Regions from separate parts of the Streptomyces sp. NPDC004051 genome, predicted to be linked through region 3. Evidence: riboswitches for the same ligand, from Rfam matches in the RefSeq annotation. Region 3 holds a riboswitch; each other region holds the start of a gene.
The links. A riboswitch is a leader RNA that binds a small molecule or an ion and turns the genes downstream of it on or off. The one in region 3 is predicted to bind cyclic di-AMP.

Region 1: it holds a riboswitch for cyclic di-AMP, as region 3 does, so the genes downstream of both, ACWEQO_RS18990 (M23 family metallopeptidase) here and ACWEQO_RS06695 (transglycosylase SLT domain-containing protein) in region 3, are expected to answer to the same signal.
Region 2: it holds a riboswitch for cyclic di-AMP, as region 3 does, so the genes downstream of both, ACWEQO_RS25695 (M23 family metallopeptidase) here and ACWEQO_RS06695 (transglycosylase SLT domain-containing protein) in region 3, are expected to answer to the same signal.
Region 4: it holds a riboswitch for cyclic di-AMP, as region 3 does, so the genes downstream of both, ACWEQO_RS17415 (transglycosylase family protein) here and ACWEQO_RS06695 (transglycosylase SLT domain-containing protein) in region 3, are expected to answer to the same signal.

The regions. Positions count from the first base shown of each region.
Region 1 covers NZ_JBSGHG010000016.1:136,063-139,885, reverse strand. Annotated here, with positions in the region: gene ACWEQO_RS19005 (helix-turn-helix domain-containing protein) at 1-277, shown strand, start outside; gene ACWEQO_RS19000 (DUF6126 family protein) at 274-396, shown strand; gene ACWEQO_RS18995 (tyrosine-protein phosphatase) at 416-1,213, opposite strand; cyclic di-AMP (ydaO/yuaA leader) riboswitch at 1,677-1,839, shown strand; gene ACWEQO_RS18990 (M23 family metallopeptidase) at 1,844-2,788, shown strand; gene ACWEQO_RS18985 (SGNH/GDSL hydrolase family protein) at 3,025-3,810, shown strand.
Region 2 covers NZ_JBSGHG010000029.1:74,139-77,961, reverse strand. Annotated here, with positions in the region: gene ACWEQO_RS25700 (PrsW family intramembrane metalloprotease) at 1-518, shown strand, start outside; gene ACWEQO_RS25695 (M23 family metallopeptidase) at 600-1,634, opposite strand; cyclic di-AMP (ydaO/yuaA leader) riboswitch at 1,646-1,803, opposite strand; tRNA gene ACWEQO_RS25690 (tRNA-Met) at 2,098-2,171, opposite strand; gene ACWEQO_RS25685 (dihydrofolate reductase family protein) at 2,284-3,417, opposite strand; gene ACWEQO_RS25680 (cation:proton antiporter) at 3,744-3,823, shown strand, end outside.
Region 3 covers NZ_JBSGHG010000003.1:293,078-296,900, forward strand. Annotated here, with positions in the region: gene ACWEQO_RS06690 (polyprenyl synthetase family protein) at 91-1,101, opposite strand; cyclic di-AMP (ydaO/yuaA leader) riboswitch at 1,726-1,887, shown strand; gene ACWEQO_RS06695 (transglycosylase SLT domain-containing protein) at 1,891-2,382, shown strand; gene ACWEQO_RS06700 (HAD family hydrolase) at 2,451-3,326, opposite strand; gene ACWEQO_RS06705 (GNAT family N-acetyltransferase) at 3,591-3,823, shown strand, end outside.
Region 4 covers NZ_JBSGHG010000014.1:97,454-101,276, forward strand. Annotated here, with positions in the region: gene eno (phosphopyruvate hydratase) at 1-252, opposite strand, end outside; gene ACWEQO_RS17415 (transglycosylase family protein) at 616-1,413, opposite strand; cyclic di-AMP (ydaO/yuaA leader) riboswitch at 1,417-1,584, opposite strand; gene ACWEQO_RS17420 (transglycosylase family protein) at 1,790-2,782, opposite strand; gene ACWEQO_RS17425 (cytochrome P450 family protein) at 3,118-3,823, opposite strand, start outside.

The DNA of each region.
Region 1 (3,823 bases), on a different contig from region 3:
CCTGCGGGTCGAGGTTCCCCACGGCTCCCAGAGCGGCATCGTGCGGGTCCACCCGGGTGAGGAATGGCTGTACGTCCTCAAGGGGCGGCTGCTGCTGCGCCTCGGGGACGCGCTGCACCGGCTGGCCCCGGGCGACAGCGCGCACTTCGACTCGCTGACCCCGCACCGTATCGCCGCTCAGGACCCCGACGGGGTCGAGCTGCTCTTCGTCCATACCCTGTTGCAGAGTCCCACGGCCGCCCTGTGCCTGGGCCCCACCCATGGAGATGTGTCATGAAAGACCTGGAGGAGAAGTTCCCTCGCGCCCTGTGGGTGAGGCTGTTCGTCTACGTCGTGGTGGGGCACCTCTTCGCGGCCTTCATCTACCTGCTGTTCGCGCTGGGCGCCAAGCAGTAGTCACCGGACGAGGGGTTCCTCACTCGAGCAGGCGCTCGCGCAGTCGCTCCCGGTTCTCGGGGGTGAGCCCGAGCGCCGTCTCGAGGTAGGGGTCCACGCCGCCCCAGGTCTCCTCGATGGTCTCCAGGGCCGCCGACAGATATTCGGCGCGGGCGTCGAACAGGGGGTCGAGCAGCTCCATGACCTCGGGGGAGTAGGCCGAGGCGGAGCTGCCGCTGCGACGCACCCGGTAGCGGCGGTGCTTGGCGCCGGACTTGAGGTAGTCGTCGAAGATCGCGTCCCGCTCCACCCCCAGGGCGAGCAGCGTCACCGCCACCGACAGGCCCGCGCGGTCCTTGCCCGCCGCGCAGTGCATCAGCGCGGGGACGCTCTCCTCGGCGAGCGAGCGCAGCACCTGGGAGTGCTCGGCGGTGCGTTTCCTGACGAGCACGCGGTACGAGGCGATCATCCGGCCCGCCGCCTTGCCGTCGGCGAGGATCGAGCGCAGCTGGTCCAGGTCGCCGTCGCGGACCATCTTCCAGAACTGTGCGCCGTCGGCCGGGTCGCTCAGCGGCAGGTTCACCTGGCGCACGCCGGGCAGTTCGATGTCGTGGCCGTCCAGCTTCCGGTCGGCCGCGTTGCGGAAGTCGAAGACGGTGTGCAGTCCCAGGGAGGACAGGAAGGCGGCGTCCGACGCGGTGGCGTGGGCGAGGTGGCCGCTGCGGAACAGCACGCCGTGGCGTACCCGGCGGCCGTCCACGGTCGGCAGTCCGCCCACATCGCGGAAGTTCCGCACTCCGGTCAGCTCGGGTTCGGTCGACGGGATGTGCTGCGTCACTGGGGCCCCTCCCTCTCGCCGCCGACGGGGAGGCGCCGGCGGGTGTCACCCGACGATACGACATGCCTGTCGGGGGCAATGAGTTGTCCGCGGACCGGTCGACGGGGGCGTTCCGGGGCGACCGGCCGACCGGAGCAGAACGCACCCGATAGGGCGATTGAAGTTGTTATGTCCGTTTAGCAGTTTTCGCCACAAAGTGCACCGAAAGAAGGGGAGGTGGGGGGCGCGTGGTGAGCATCGTCATATCGGTGACGATGTGTTGTCGCCATGCTCACCTAATTCCGTTGTTCCGTAAGGGAATCCGGGGAGTGCGGGAAATCCGGGACGACTCTGGGTGACGGAATTCAGGTGAATGGATCACGGAAAAGGGCCTTCGTTCGGAACATCGCGCTTGTCCCTTTGCGCCGTGGTCGCCTACGTTCGCCATCGATCCGGACGGACGCCTAATCCTGCCGCCGCCCGGAGCCCGCACACACTGACCCGTGTACGGCAGGAGCGGGGGACCCACAGGTACCACTGCCTGTCCCGGTCTCCGGAACAGGCTCGGGGTTAAGCCGCGTCCCGACGCGGCCGGGCATCTCCAGTCCGAACCCGACAGCTCACCTCGTAGGCGCCGGAGAGGAATTCGTCATGCCCGCAGAGGGTAAGCACCGCCGTCCCCGCGCTGCGCGTTTCACCCGTTCCATAGCCGTCGCCGGCGCCGGTGGCGCAGCGCTCGCACTGCCGCTCCTCGGCGCCACCGGCGCGAACGCCGCCCCGGCGCAGGCGGCCCCGGAAAAGGCCGTCCAGTCGTTCTCCGTCGCCGACAAGAAGACTGACGGCAAGAAGGCCGACAGCGGCAAGAGCGACGGCGCCCGCACGTACACAGTGAAGGGCGGCGACTACCTGGCGAAGATCGCCGAGTCCGAGAACGTCGACGGCGGCTGGAAGCAGCTCTACGCCGACAACCGGGAGGTCGTGGGTGACGACCCGTCGCTCATCCACCCCGGTCTGAAGCTCTCGGTCGACGGCAAGGCCGCGGCGAGCACGCCGAAGAAGTCGGCCTCCTCCGGCCCTGCCGGTCCCCTGGGGCCGCCCTCGTCGTCCGCTCCGTCCTCCGCGCCGAAGCAGTCCGCGCCGAAGGCCTCCTCCGGTGCCGCGACCGCGAACCAGGCCGCGAACACCTCCGGTTACAGCTCGCCGGTGCCCGGCAGCGGCCCCGGCACCGCCTACAAGGTGGCCGGCAGCATGTGGTCCAGCGGCTACCACACCGGTGTCGACTTCGCGATTCCGACCGGCACCTCCCTGAAGGCCGTCGGCCCGGGCACCGTGGTCTCCGCGGGCTGGGCCGGTGCGTACGGCAACCAGGTCGTCATCCGGCTCGAGGACGGCCACTACGCCCAGTACGCCCACCTGTCCTCGCTGTCCGTCTCGGCCGGCCAGAGCGTGAGCGGCGGCCAGCAGGTCGGCCTCTCGGGGTCCACCGGCAACTCGACCGGCCCGCACCTGCACTTCGAGATCCGCACCACGCCGAACTACGGCTCGGACGTGGACCCGGTCGCCTACCTCAATGCGAAGGGCGTCTCCCTCGCCTGACCCCGCGGCGACCCGCCTGACACACGCCGAAGGCCGGACCCCGATCCCGGGGTCCGGCCTTCGGCGCGTTTCGGCCCTTCAACGTTCTTGCGAACAGGGCTATTCCGGAACGGGACAATGCTCGGGGAGTGGCTTATCTCACCGCGCGTCAACCCCTTCCTACGGTCGCGTAGGTCACATTCGAAAGGGAATCATGTCCCCTCGTGGCAGACGATTCGAAGAGTGACAGCACATCAGTGATCGGGTCGTACGTGGCGGTGGGGGACAGCTTCACCGAGGGCGTCGGCGACCCCGGCCCGGACGGGGCGTTCGTCGGCTGGGCCGACCGGTTCGCCGTACTTCTCGCCGACCGCCGCCCCGAAGGCGACTTCCGGTACACGAATCTCGCGGTGCGCGGGAAACTGCTCGACCAGATCATGGCCGACCAGATTCCGCGGGCCGTCGAACTGGCTCCCGCACTGGTCTCCTTCTGCGCGGGCGGCAACGACATCCTCCGCCCGGGCACCGACCCCGACGAGGTGGCCGAGCGTTTCGAGCAGGCCGTGGCCGCGCTCACGGCGGTCTCCGGCACGGTCCTGGTGACCACGGGGTTCGACACCCGGGGCGTGCCCCTGCTCAAGCATCTGCGCGGCAAGATCGCCACCTACAACGGGCACGTGCGGGCCGTCGCCGACCGGTACGGCTGCCCGGTGCTCGACCTGTGGTCCTTGAAGAGCGTCCAGGACCGCAGGGCCTGGGACGCCGACCGGCTCCACCTGTCGCCCGAGGGGCACACGCGCGTGGCGCTCCGCGCGGGCCAGACCCTCGGCCTGGACGTCCCGGCCGACCCGGAGCAGCCCTGGCCCCCGCTGCCGCCGCGCGGCAACCTCGACGTCCGACGGGACGACGTCCAATGGGCGCGCGAATACCTGGTGCCGTGGATAGGGCGCCGGCTGCGCGGGGAGTCGTCGGGGGACCACGTGACGGCGAAGGGGACGCTGTCCCCGGACGACATCAAGGTGCGGATCGCCTCGGTGGCCTGACGCCGGAAGGGGG
Region 2 (3,823 bases), on a different contig from region 3:
TCGGCCTGCTGACCTGGCTGGTGGTGTGGACGCGGCAACGCGAGCTGCGGACCGTGCGCACGGAACTGCCCGTGTACGTCGCCGCCGGCTGGCTGAGCCCGGCCCAGCCGTTCGCCCTCGGCTCGATGCGGGCCCGGCGCCTCGCCCGGCGGTACGCGCGCCGGCACGGGGGCCGGGAGGCGGCCCGGACGGTGGTGCGGTACGAGGCGTACGCGACGTCCCTGGCGTTCCTGCGGCACCGGGCGCGCCGCGGCCGCGTGGGCACGGACTTCGCCGCGCGGGAGGGGGAGCTGCTGCGGGAGCTGTGGCGCCGCCGCGACGCGGCCCGCCCGGCCCTGGAGCACGCGGCCCGCGCCACCGCGCCGCCCGTGCCGCTCTGGCCGGTGCACGGCGCGTACGGCGTGTACGGCGTGCACGGCGCGACGGCCCTCTCGTATGCCCCGTACCCCGCGCGTCCCGCCCACCTCGGGCATTCCGCGTACCGGCCGAACCCGTACGCGTACCCGTACCGCCCCTGAGACGTACCGCCCCTGAAAACGCCTGACCGGCAGCCCTGACGTCGGGGGGTCGTCGTCAGAACTGCCGGGGCTGTGGTCGTCTCAGACGGTGAGGCCCTTGGACTGGAGCCAGGCCAGCGGGTCGATGCCCGCGCCGGAGCCGGCGGTGTGGACCTCCAGGTGGAGGTGGGCGCCGGTGGAGTTGCCGGTGGAGCCGACGCGGCCGATCACGTCGCCGGTGTTGACCTGCTGGCCGACGCTGACGTTGATGGAGGACTGGTGGGCGTACCAGATCTCGGTGCCGTCGTCGAGCGTCAGCACGGTCTTGTAGCCGTAGGAGCCGTCCCACCCGGCGGAGGTGATCGTGCCGGTGTGGACCGCCTTGATCAGCGTGCCCGTGGGGGCGGCGAAGTCCAGGCCGGTGTGCTGGCCGGAGGCCCAGTAGGCGCCGGCCTGACCGAAGGTCGAGGAAATGGTGTACGAGGAGGTGGGCAGCGCGTACTGCCGGGCCAGCTCGGCGAGGCGCTCGGCCTCGGCCTTCTGCTTGGCCTCCTCCTCCGCCTTCCGCTTCTCCTCGGCGGCCTTCTCCTCCGCCTCCTTCTTCGCGGCGGCGGCCTTCTCCTTGGCCTCCTGCTCCGCGGCGGCGGCGGCCTCGGCGGCGGCCTTGTCCTCGGCCTGGCTCTGCTGCTGCTCGACCTGGGCCATGATCCGGGCGTGCAGCGCCTCGCCGGCGTCGGAGCCGCCCTGCTCAGTGACCTCGTCGGCGACCGTACCGATGTCACTGAGCGCGGTGGCGGAGCCCGCGGGGGTTTCCTCGTCGGCGATGAGGGAACCGACAGAGGGAAGGTCCGGCATCGAGATCGAGACCGGCGGCTTGCCGGTCTGGGCGCTGGCCATGCCGCCACCGGCGACCGCCGCTATGACGCCGACGCCCAGGACCGTGGAGCTGCGGGCGAGACCTCCGCCGCGCTGCTTGCCGACACGGTGCCGGCCGCGCACGGGGCGGACGGACTCCTCGGTGGGGTTCCACTCCTCGAAGGGGCCCTCGTCGGGGCGGGCACCGCCGTAGACGAAGGGGTCGCCGTCGTACTGGCTCGGCATGAAGGGGGCCTCGGGAGCAGGCCGGTTCGACGCCACCTGGGCGTACTCCTTTCCTTCCTTCTCGCCTACCGGGTTAGCTGACGGGTTCGGAGCAGGAAGGTCTCCTACGCGCGTACACGCTCCGTGTCTCCACGGGGGCGTCCACGCGATTCACCCCAAGATGTTGGTTCCCCGGTTCCCTTACGGGATTCGGCGCATGCGCACGGAGCCGACTCGTGTGACGGCTGGGACGACCGCGCTGCGTTATCGAACGTTAATAGAGGTGGGGGCCGGATTCCAAGCCGTTCCTCTTGATCGTTAACGATTTCCACGCGGACTTAAGCGCCACGGTCGGGCAAAGTCGGGCGAGTTGACCATGCCTCACGCGTCACATTGAAACTGACGGTTTATCAGTTGTTATGCGCAGCGCGCCGACCCGATCACCTGGCGTGACAGCGGCGCGGAAGCCGAGAACGACCGAGGGCCGGAACCCTTTCGGATTCCGGCCCTCGGCCTTCAGTAGCGGGGACAGGATTTGAACCTGCGACCTCTGGGTTATGAGCCCAGCGAGCTACCGAGCTGCTCCACCCCGCGTCGTTGTGTCACCAGCATACGGCATGCGGGGGACACTCCGCACACTCCTCATCGCCTCGCCGTCGCCGCCACCGCCTTCGCCATCGCCGCCGCCGTCACCGCCGTCGTCTCGTCACCGGCCGACCAGATGGCCGTTCGGCGCCGTGGCCGCCTCCTCGTGCTCGGGCAGTACGACGACCCGGGCGCCCCCGGAGGCCAGCACCCCGCTGCCGTCGGCGTCCGCCACGAAGGTGTCCGGCTCCCGCCAGGCGGTGACCACCCGCCGCACCCCCGCGTCCAGGATCAGCCGAGCGCAGGGCGCCGGGCGCGAGGCGCGGCGCGCGCAGGGCTCCAGGCTGGAGTACACGGTGGCGGTCGTGAGCCGTGGATCCGTGGGGTCGGTCTTGGCGAGGGCGGCCTCCTCGGCGTGCACCAGCGGGTCGCCGCCCTCCCGGGAGTGGCCGCGGGCCAGTTCGGTGCCGTCGGCCGCGACCACCACCGCGCCCACGCTGAAGGCCGTCTCCGACGGCGGGCACAGGGCCGCCAGTTCGCAGGCGAGGGCCAGCCAGTGGTGGTCGGCGGCGACGGGGAGCGGGCCGGCGCCGGGGGCGGTGGGCTCGTAGCGCATGAGGACGACGTCGCCGACCGGGCGGGTCTCCAGCAGCCGCAGCCGGCCGCCCTGATAGGCGCCGGGGCCGAAGAGGCGGGCGGCGTCCGGGTCGCCGACGAAGAGCGGGGCGAGGACCAGCTGGAGCTCGTCGGCGAGGCCCTGGGTGAGGAGCTGGGTGTGGATCAGGCCGCCGCCCTCCACCATGAGCCGCCGGACGCCGTACACGTCGTACAGGTGCGTGAGGAGCCGCCGCCAGTCGAGTGCGGCGCCGAGCGGTACGACGTCGGTGGCGAGGCCGTGCGCGTGGGCGCGTTCGGCGCCCTCGTCGGTCGTGTAGAGGACCTTCTCGCCGCCGGTGTGCCAGAACCGCGCCGTCGGGTCCAGGTCGCCGGAGCCGCTGACGCTGACCTTCAGCGGGTACTCGGGCCGGCCCTCGGCGACCCGGGCGGCCCGCCGCTCGGGCGAGTTGACCAGCAGGCGGGGGTTGTCGGCGCGGATCGTGCCGGCGCCGATCAGGATCGCGTCGACCGACGCCCGCACCTCGTCGACCCGGTCGAAGTCGGCCGGACCGGACAGCAGCAGCCGCTCGGGGCCGGTGTCGTCGAGGTAGCCGTCCAGGGAGACGGCGGCGGACAGCAGGACGTACGGGTGGGGCATCGACGCGCTCCTGGGGACGGGGTCGGGACCGCGGGGCCGCGGACCACTGAACTGACTCAAGTCTGACAAGCGGATCGTGGGCCGGGCCGGGGCCCACGTGGGTGTCGCCCTCCCTCAGACATGAGTGGTGCCACGGATGGTCGTCGCGTGGGGCCGGATGTGAGCGTGGGAAGGCGACAAGTGGCTCCCGGACCCCTCTGTGGTCCCCGACGCACCGCCCGCGGCTCTGTATGGCGAAGAACCCCCATCGACGCGAAGGAGCGGCCCCCACTCGGCTCAGTCGATGAGATCACGCTCCGTTCCCGTGCTGTGGAAGGCGGTGGCCCGTGGGACATGCCGACACACTGCTCGCCATGGGCGGCGCCTTCCTCGCCGCCGCGTTCCTCGCCCGCCTCGGCAGCCGGAT
Region 3 (3,823 bases):
CAACTCCGTGTACTGCTGCGGTATGACACGAGGAGGTGTTCCCTCCCCCGACCAGTAGGGGTCGGGGTCGGGGTCGGGGCGCCGGGCGGGTCAGCCGGCCCGGTGCACCACCGCGTCGCACAGTTCGACCAGGGCCGTCTTCGACTCGCACTCCGGCAGCGGCGCCAGCACCGCGCGGGCCTCCTGCGCATGGCGCACGGTGTCCCGGCGGGCCTGCTCCAGCGCGGGGTGCGCGCGCAGCAGGCGCAGTGCCTCGGCGTGCCGGCCGTCGTCACTGAGGTCGGAGTCCAGCAGCTCGCACAGCGCGACGTCCTCGGGCAGGCCCTGCCGGGCCGCCCGCTCGCGCAGCCGCAGCACGGGCAGGGTCGAAATGCCCTCGCGCAGGTCGGTGCCCGGGGTCTTGCCGGACTCGTGGGAGTCGGAGGCGATGTCCAGCACGTCGTCGGCGAGCTGGAAGGCGATCCCGAGCCGCTCGCCGTACTGGGTCAGCACGTCCACGACCGCGTCGTCCGCGCCGGACATCATGGCGCCGAACCGGCACGAGACGGCGACCAGTGAACCGGTCTTGCCGCTGAGGACGTCCAGGTAGTGGTCGACCGGATCGCGGCCGTCCTGCGGTCCCGCGGTCTCCAGGATCTGGCCGGAGACCAGCCGCTCGAACGCCTCCGCCTGCACCCGTACGGCCTCCGGCCCGAGGTCGGCCAGGATGTGCGAGGCGCGCGCGAAGAGGAAGTCGCCGGTGAGGACCGCGACGGAGTTGCCCCAGCGGGTGTTCGCGCTCGGCACCCCGCGCCGCACACCCGCGTCGTCCATCACGTCGTCGTGGTACAGCGTGGCCAGGTGGGTCAGCTCCACGACCACGGCGGACGGTACGACGCCGGGCGCGTGGGGGTCGCCGAACTGGGCGGCGAGCATCACCAGCAGCGGCCGGAACCGCTTGCCGCCGGCCCGCACCAGGTGCTGGGCGGCGCCCGTGATGAAGGGGACCTCACTCTTGGTGGCCTCGAGCAGCCCTTCCTCGACAGCCGTCATCCCGGCCCGGACATCGGCTTCCAGAGCCTGGTCCCGCACGCTCAGCCCGAATGGCCCGACGACGGTCACGAGGGGTCTCCTGTCTGCTGGTGTCCACTGACGCTCAGACGTCTTGCACCGTTCACCACTGGGTCGCTGGTTGTCGATAGGTCGCTGACATCACTCGAGTCAGCGTATCCGGTCATGTTTCGATCACCGCCAGCACCCACATTCCCCCGAGCCCGTCCGAGCACGCCTGGACGGCACGTCACGGCGCCCTCCGGCATCGGATCACCATCAGATCGTTTCCGACCGGTCGACAACAAGGGACATTCACCAACTTTTCGAACACCTTTCCCCGCCCGCACCCCGAACCGCATCCCGGCACACACCCCATCCTGCCCGCCCCGATGCCCGATTTGCCGTAATTGGAAATGGAATTCCCCTTGGCGGCAAATGCGTCCGCACGGTGCGGCCAGTGAGGTCGGTCACGCGCCACCCGGCCCGCCCGCGCCTCCCCCGCGGGCACGCCTTCCCTTTCACCGCACGCGAGTTGACCGTTGACGCCCGCAAAGGATCAAGTCCCCCAAATAGCCCGAGACAAGATCAAACGGCGTCATACGTAATGTTCGCACTTGTTCCCGACATGCGCTCTCGCATACGTTCCCGGCCTGTCGGGCGGACGCCGAATCCTGCCACCGCCCGCACCACCCGTCGATCAACTCACTCACGCACGGCAGGAGCGGGGGACCCAGGTAAGTCGCCGGACCGGTTCACCGGGACGGCTCGGGGTGAAGCCACGCCCTCAGGGGCGCGGCCGGGCACTCTCCCGCCCGAACCCGACAGCTCACCTCGCAGGCGTAGGAGAGGAACGCACCCATGTCCGCCACGCCCGCATCCGGTCGGCGCCGCTTCGGCCGCACCCGCCTCGTCCGCTCCCTCGCCGTCGCCACCGTCGCGGCGATCGCCCTCCCGGTCTTCGGCGCCACCAGCGCCTCCGCCGCCCCCGTGTCGTCCGCCCCGGCCGCCGCCGGCACCGCGACGGCGTACCCGGACAACCTCGACGGCTGGATCCGCGAGGCGCTGTCGATCATGGCGCAGCACGGCATCCCCGGCAGCTACGACTCCATCCACCGCAACATCATGCGCGAGTCCTCCGGCAACCCGCAGGCCATCAACCTGTGGGACTCCAACGCCGTCGCCGGCACCCCGTCGAAGGGCCTGCTGCAGGTCATCGACCCGACCTTCCAGGCGTACCACGTGCCCGGAACGGCCTTCGACCCGTTCGACCCGGTCGCGAACATCGCGGCCGCCTGCAACTACGCGGCGGACCGCTACGGCTCGATCGACAACGTCTTCGGCGCCTACTGAGACATCGCCCACTGGGACGTCGCCCACTGGGACGTCCGGGCGCACCGGGACACGCCCGGTGCGCGGGGTCACCCGTCGGGGCGGAGGCCGGAACGGCACGTGGTGGGGCGTGTGCCGTCCCGCCCCGCCCCGCTCCCCGCGCCGAACAACCGCTCGAGGACGACGGCCACGCCGTCGTCCTCGTTCGTCGTGGTGACCTCGTCGGCCACCGCCTTCAGCTCGGGATGCGCGTTGGCCATGGCGACACCGTGGGCCGCCCAGTGGAACATCGGGATGTCGTTGGGCATGTCGCCGAAGGCGACGGTCCGTTCCCGGCTCAGCCCCAGGTGCTCGGCGGCCAGCGCCAGTCCCGTCGCCTTGGTGACACCGCACGGCTGGAGCTCCACGGTGCCCGGTCCCGACATGGTGACCGTGGCCAGCGAGCCGACCACCGAACGCGCCGTCTCCGCCAACTCGTCGTCACTCAGGAAGGAGTGGCGCAACAGCACCTTGGTGATCGGCAGCACCCACAGGTCGTCCCGTCGCCCGACCCGGACGGAGGGCAGCGTCGGGTGCGGCATCCGGTAGCCCGGCTCGATCAGGGTGAGCCCGTCGACCCCGTCCTGGTCGACCGCGGCGTACACCTCCCCCACCTCGGCCTCGATCTTGCCGAGCGCGGTCTCCGCCAGTTCCCGGTCCAGCGTGACGGAGTGCAGCAGCCGGTTCGCGCCGGCGTCGTACACCTGCGCGCCCTGTCCGCACACCGCGAGCCCCGTGCTCCCCAGTCTGTCCAGGAGCGGCCGCACCCCGGGCGCCGGTCGGCCCGTCACCACGAGGTGCCGGGCACCGGCCCGCGTCGCCAGCGCCAGTGCGGCGAGAGACCGGTCGGAGAGGGAGTCGTCGCCGCGCAGCAGCGTCCCGTCCAGGTCGGTGGCGATGAGTGAGAAATCGGTGGGTGCGGCCATGATCAGAGAATACGGACACCGGGCCCACCCGACTCACCCTCACCCGGAACGCCCCCGTCCGCCCACCCGCACCCCTTATCCTGCGCACCGTCGCCGCGCACCCCGCCGTTTCCGTCATCAGCGGGTACGGACCCGTTGAAGGCCTCTGCACCACTTGGCGACAACATGGTCCGCTACCTACCGGCCCGGGGGTTCCGGGCGGTACCTTCCAAGAGTCCAGGGGGGACTTGATCGGGGGGTCAGGTGAGCAGTGGACGCACACGTGTGCTGAGGCTCGAGGAGCTCGGCGCGGGTGAACGGGAACGCTGGCGTGAGCTGCGCGCCGCGACGGACGCACCACGCAGCCCTTTCATGGAACCGGAGTTCGCCACCGCCGTGTCCCGGGTGCGGCCGCGGGCCCGGGTGGCGGTCCTGTACGAGGGGACGTCCGCCGAACCGGCCGGCTTCCTGCCGTACGAGCGGGGCGCGTTGGGGCAGGGCCGGGCGATCGGGCTCGG
Region 4 (3,823 bases), on a different contig from region 3:
GGCGTCGTAGCCGACCAGCTCCGGGCCGATCTGCTCGATGACGGCCAGGACGGCCTTCTCGACTCCCTTGCCCTGGTAACGGTCGGGGTCGCCGTCACGGAGTTCGATGGCCTCGAAGGCGCCGGTGGAGGCACCGGACGGAACGGCGGCACGACCCGTGCTGCCGTCGTCGAGGCCGACCTCGACCTCGACGGTGGGGTTGCCTCGGGAGTCCAGGATTTCCCGGGCTACGACGACGTCGATGGACGGCACGAGCATCTCCTTCATGGATGTGACGTGGATCAGCCGGGCCACGGGGACCCTGCGGGACCGAGCCTATCCGGCTCCGGGCGATCGGCCATCCGGTCGGCCGCCTCTCGGACGGAACCGAGAGTAAATTGTTTCCGAACGGAACAAAGACGGGCCCGGAAACCGGAACCCCCTCGTGCCCGTCGGCCGGCACCGGACACCAGACGCCGAACACCGGACACCGGACGCCGGCGAGGACCCGCCGCGTACGGAAAAGCCCCGCCCCGGCGCGTACGGGGAACACGCACCGGGGCGGGGGAGACCCCGTGGGGACGGGGAGGGGAGGGGCTCCGTGGGGACGGAGCCCCCTGGACCTGCGGCCGCACCTTACTTCAGGTGCAGCTGCTGACCCGGGTAGATGAGGTCGGCGTCCTCGACGATGTCGTCGTTCAGCTCGAACAGCTTGTTCCAGCCGCCCTTGACGTCGTGCTCCGCGGCGATCGAGCTGAGGGTGTCGCCCTTGACCACCTTGTACTCGCCGTCGCCCTTCTCGACCTTCTCGCCGGTCGGGGTGGTGACGGTCTTCTTCGCGGCGGCCGGACGCTCGTCGGAGCGGGAGGCCTTCTGCTCGGTGGAGCGCTCGGGGGCGGAGCCGGTGCTCTGCTTCTGGGCGCTCTGCTTCCGGGTGCTCTGTTCCTGGGTGCTCTGCTTCTGGGTGTTCTGCTTCTGGGTGTTCTGCTGCTGGGTGCTCTGCGAGGAACCGCTGTTCTGGTTCCCGGCGCTCTGGTTGCCGGAGCCGCCGCCGGCGTAGGCGGCGTTGGACAGGCCCTTGCCGCAGACCGGCCAGGCGCCCTTGCCCTGGCCCGCGAGGACCTTCTCGGCTATCTCGATCTGCTGGGCCTTGCTGGCCCGGTCGGCGGTGGCGGCGTACTGCGTGCCGCCGTAGCCGGCCCAGGTGGAAGCGGAGAACTGCAGGCCGCCGTAGTAGCCGTTGCCGGTGTTGATGGACCAGTTGCCACCGGACTCGCACTGGGCGACGGTGTCCCACTCGGAGGCGGTGGCGGCGGAAGCGTTGCCGGCCGCCATCAGCGGGGCGGCGACGGCGGCACCGGTGACGCCTGCGACGGCGATGACCCGGGTGGCCTTGGACGGACGACGGTGCTTGCCCTTGCCGGAAAACAGCATGGAAGATCCCCTCACCGACGCCTACGAGGTGAGCTGTCGGGTTCGGGCCGGTTGAGTTGCCCGGCCGCGTCCCTCACGGGACACGGCTTCACCCCTAGCCGATCCGGCGTCAATCACCGGATGCGGCACCTACCTTGGTTCCCCCGCTCCTGCCTACGGCGCATGACGCGACGAGTGTTCCCGTGCTGCCACTGGCAGGATTCGGCGTGGCGGCAGCCGGGGCCCGCGGTGGCGAGCGGTCCTGACGGTAGACACGCGCACGGCGGATAATCAAAGACGATCAGGGCTTCTGAGACCTATCTCTCATCGCCTTTATAACGGACATTCAGCGCGAAACCCGACCTCAACTGCCGCCATCGACACGCCTCTTCGAATGTCAGCCTTCGTCCGATCCGAATCCGAACGCAAGGCTCTGACCGGGAAGGATGAGGTTGGGCGCCGCCTCATCCGCCCCCGCGCCGCCCCCGCCGTACTGGGCGAGCCACCCGCCGCCGAGCGCAAGGGAGTCGACGGCGATCGAGGGACCGATTCCGGTGCCCTCGGGGGCCCTGTCGGCCGGGGAGGAGACGTCGAGGCCGCGCGAGAGGCCGAGGCCGCCGCGCGAGGCGTGCCGGCCGGAGCTTCCGGACTCACGGTCCTCACGCACCTCTTCCTCGGCACTGGCGCCACGGTGGCGGCCGGTGGGGGCCTCACTCGCGGACGCATCCGAAGAGCCCGCCTTCTGTCCCGACTTGCCCGAATCGCCCCCCTTGGCGGAGGGGGAAGCGGAAGCGGAGGGGGAGGCGCCGGGCTCGATGCCCGAACCGTCGGACTCGGGCGCTTCGTCCGCCTTCTGGCCCTTACCGACCTCGATGCCCTTGTCGCCGCCGTTGCCCTTGTTGCCCGAAGAAGCACCGGCGGACTGCGAGGGCGCCGGGGTGGCGGAGCTTCCGGTACCGGACGAGTCGTACGACGAGCCGCCGCCCGCGCCGGTGTCGGCGCCGGCCTTGCCCAGGTCGCCACCCAGGCCCGACAGCAGGCCGCAGGCCTGCCACGCGCCGACCCCCTGGTCGGCGAGGATCTTCTCGGCCACGGCTATCTGCTGGCCGCGGCTGGCCTGGTCGGCGCTGGACGCGTAGTCGAGGCCGCCGTACTTCTCCCAGTCCGCCTGGGTCAACTGCAGGCCGCCGTAGTAGCCGTTGCCGGAGTTCTGACTCCACGAGCCGCCGGACTCGCACTCCGCGACCCGGTCCCAGGTCACACCCTCGGCCGCGCTGGCGCCACTGGCCCCGAGGAGCGGAATCGCGATGGCTGAGCCGGTCACTCCGGCAGCGACGACAAAAGCCGGAGCCTGGCGGGGGCGACGGTGACGACCGTTCCCGGAGAGCATGCGGAGACCTTTCGCAGGACAACAGTTACCCGCACGGCGAGTCGAACTGCGCAGCTGTGCAACCGAGGCGCCGTGCTTGATGGGTGAACGTAGCCGCAGACAATCGCTTGTCACAAGTTCATGCCGCGCAGATCACATGAAGATCACAGAGCTGACCGAACGTCATGTCCGCACTGCCCCGACGACGGTGCGACGGACCGTGCCCGAAGGGGTCCCGACCGTCACTTCAGAGGCGTACGGAGGATGCGCAAAAGCCACTTCTGCGGCAACCCGGTGGCCTTCACGGGTCCGTCCGGCGGGTTGCTACGGCAGACATCCGGTGACCGTTCAGTAAGTCACTTCGGCCATGGGCTGAATTCCACCGGCAGGGTCCGCAGTCCGCGCATGATGAGCCCGCCGCGCCAGCGCAGTTCGGCCGGATCCGACGCGAGCCTGAGGTCCGGCAGTCGGGTCAGCAGCGTGGCGAGCGCGGTCTGGCCCTCCAGCCGGGCCAGCGGGGCGCCCAGGCAGTAGTGGATGCCGTGGCCGTACCCCAGGTGCTGGTTGTCCCGCCGGGCGAGGTCGAGCACGTCGGGATCGGCGAACCGCTCCGGGTCGCGGTCCGCGGCGGCCAGGACGACGAGGACCGGGTCCCCGGCCGCGATGTGCTGCCCGCCGAGGGTGAGCGCCTCGGTGGCGAACCGCCAGGTGGCCAGCTCCACGGGCCCGTCGTAGCGCAGGAGTTCCTCCACGCCGGTCTCCAGCAGCCCGCGCTCCCCGGCGGCGAGCGAGGCTTGCAGGCGCTCGCGCTGCTCGGGGTGGGTGAGCAGGGCGTAGGTGCCGTTGCCGATGAGGTTGACGGTGGTCTCGAAACCGGCGAACAGCAGGATGAACGCCATGGCGGCGGCCTCGTTCTCGGTGAGGTGCTCACCGTGGTCGGAGGCGCGGATCAGGCCGGAGATGAGGTCCTCGCCGGGGGCGGGTTCGGCGGGCAGTGCCTCGCGCTTGCGGTGGATGAGGTCGGCGAGGTAGCCGCGCATCTTCTTCACCGACCGGGCGACC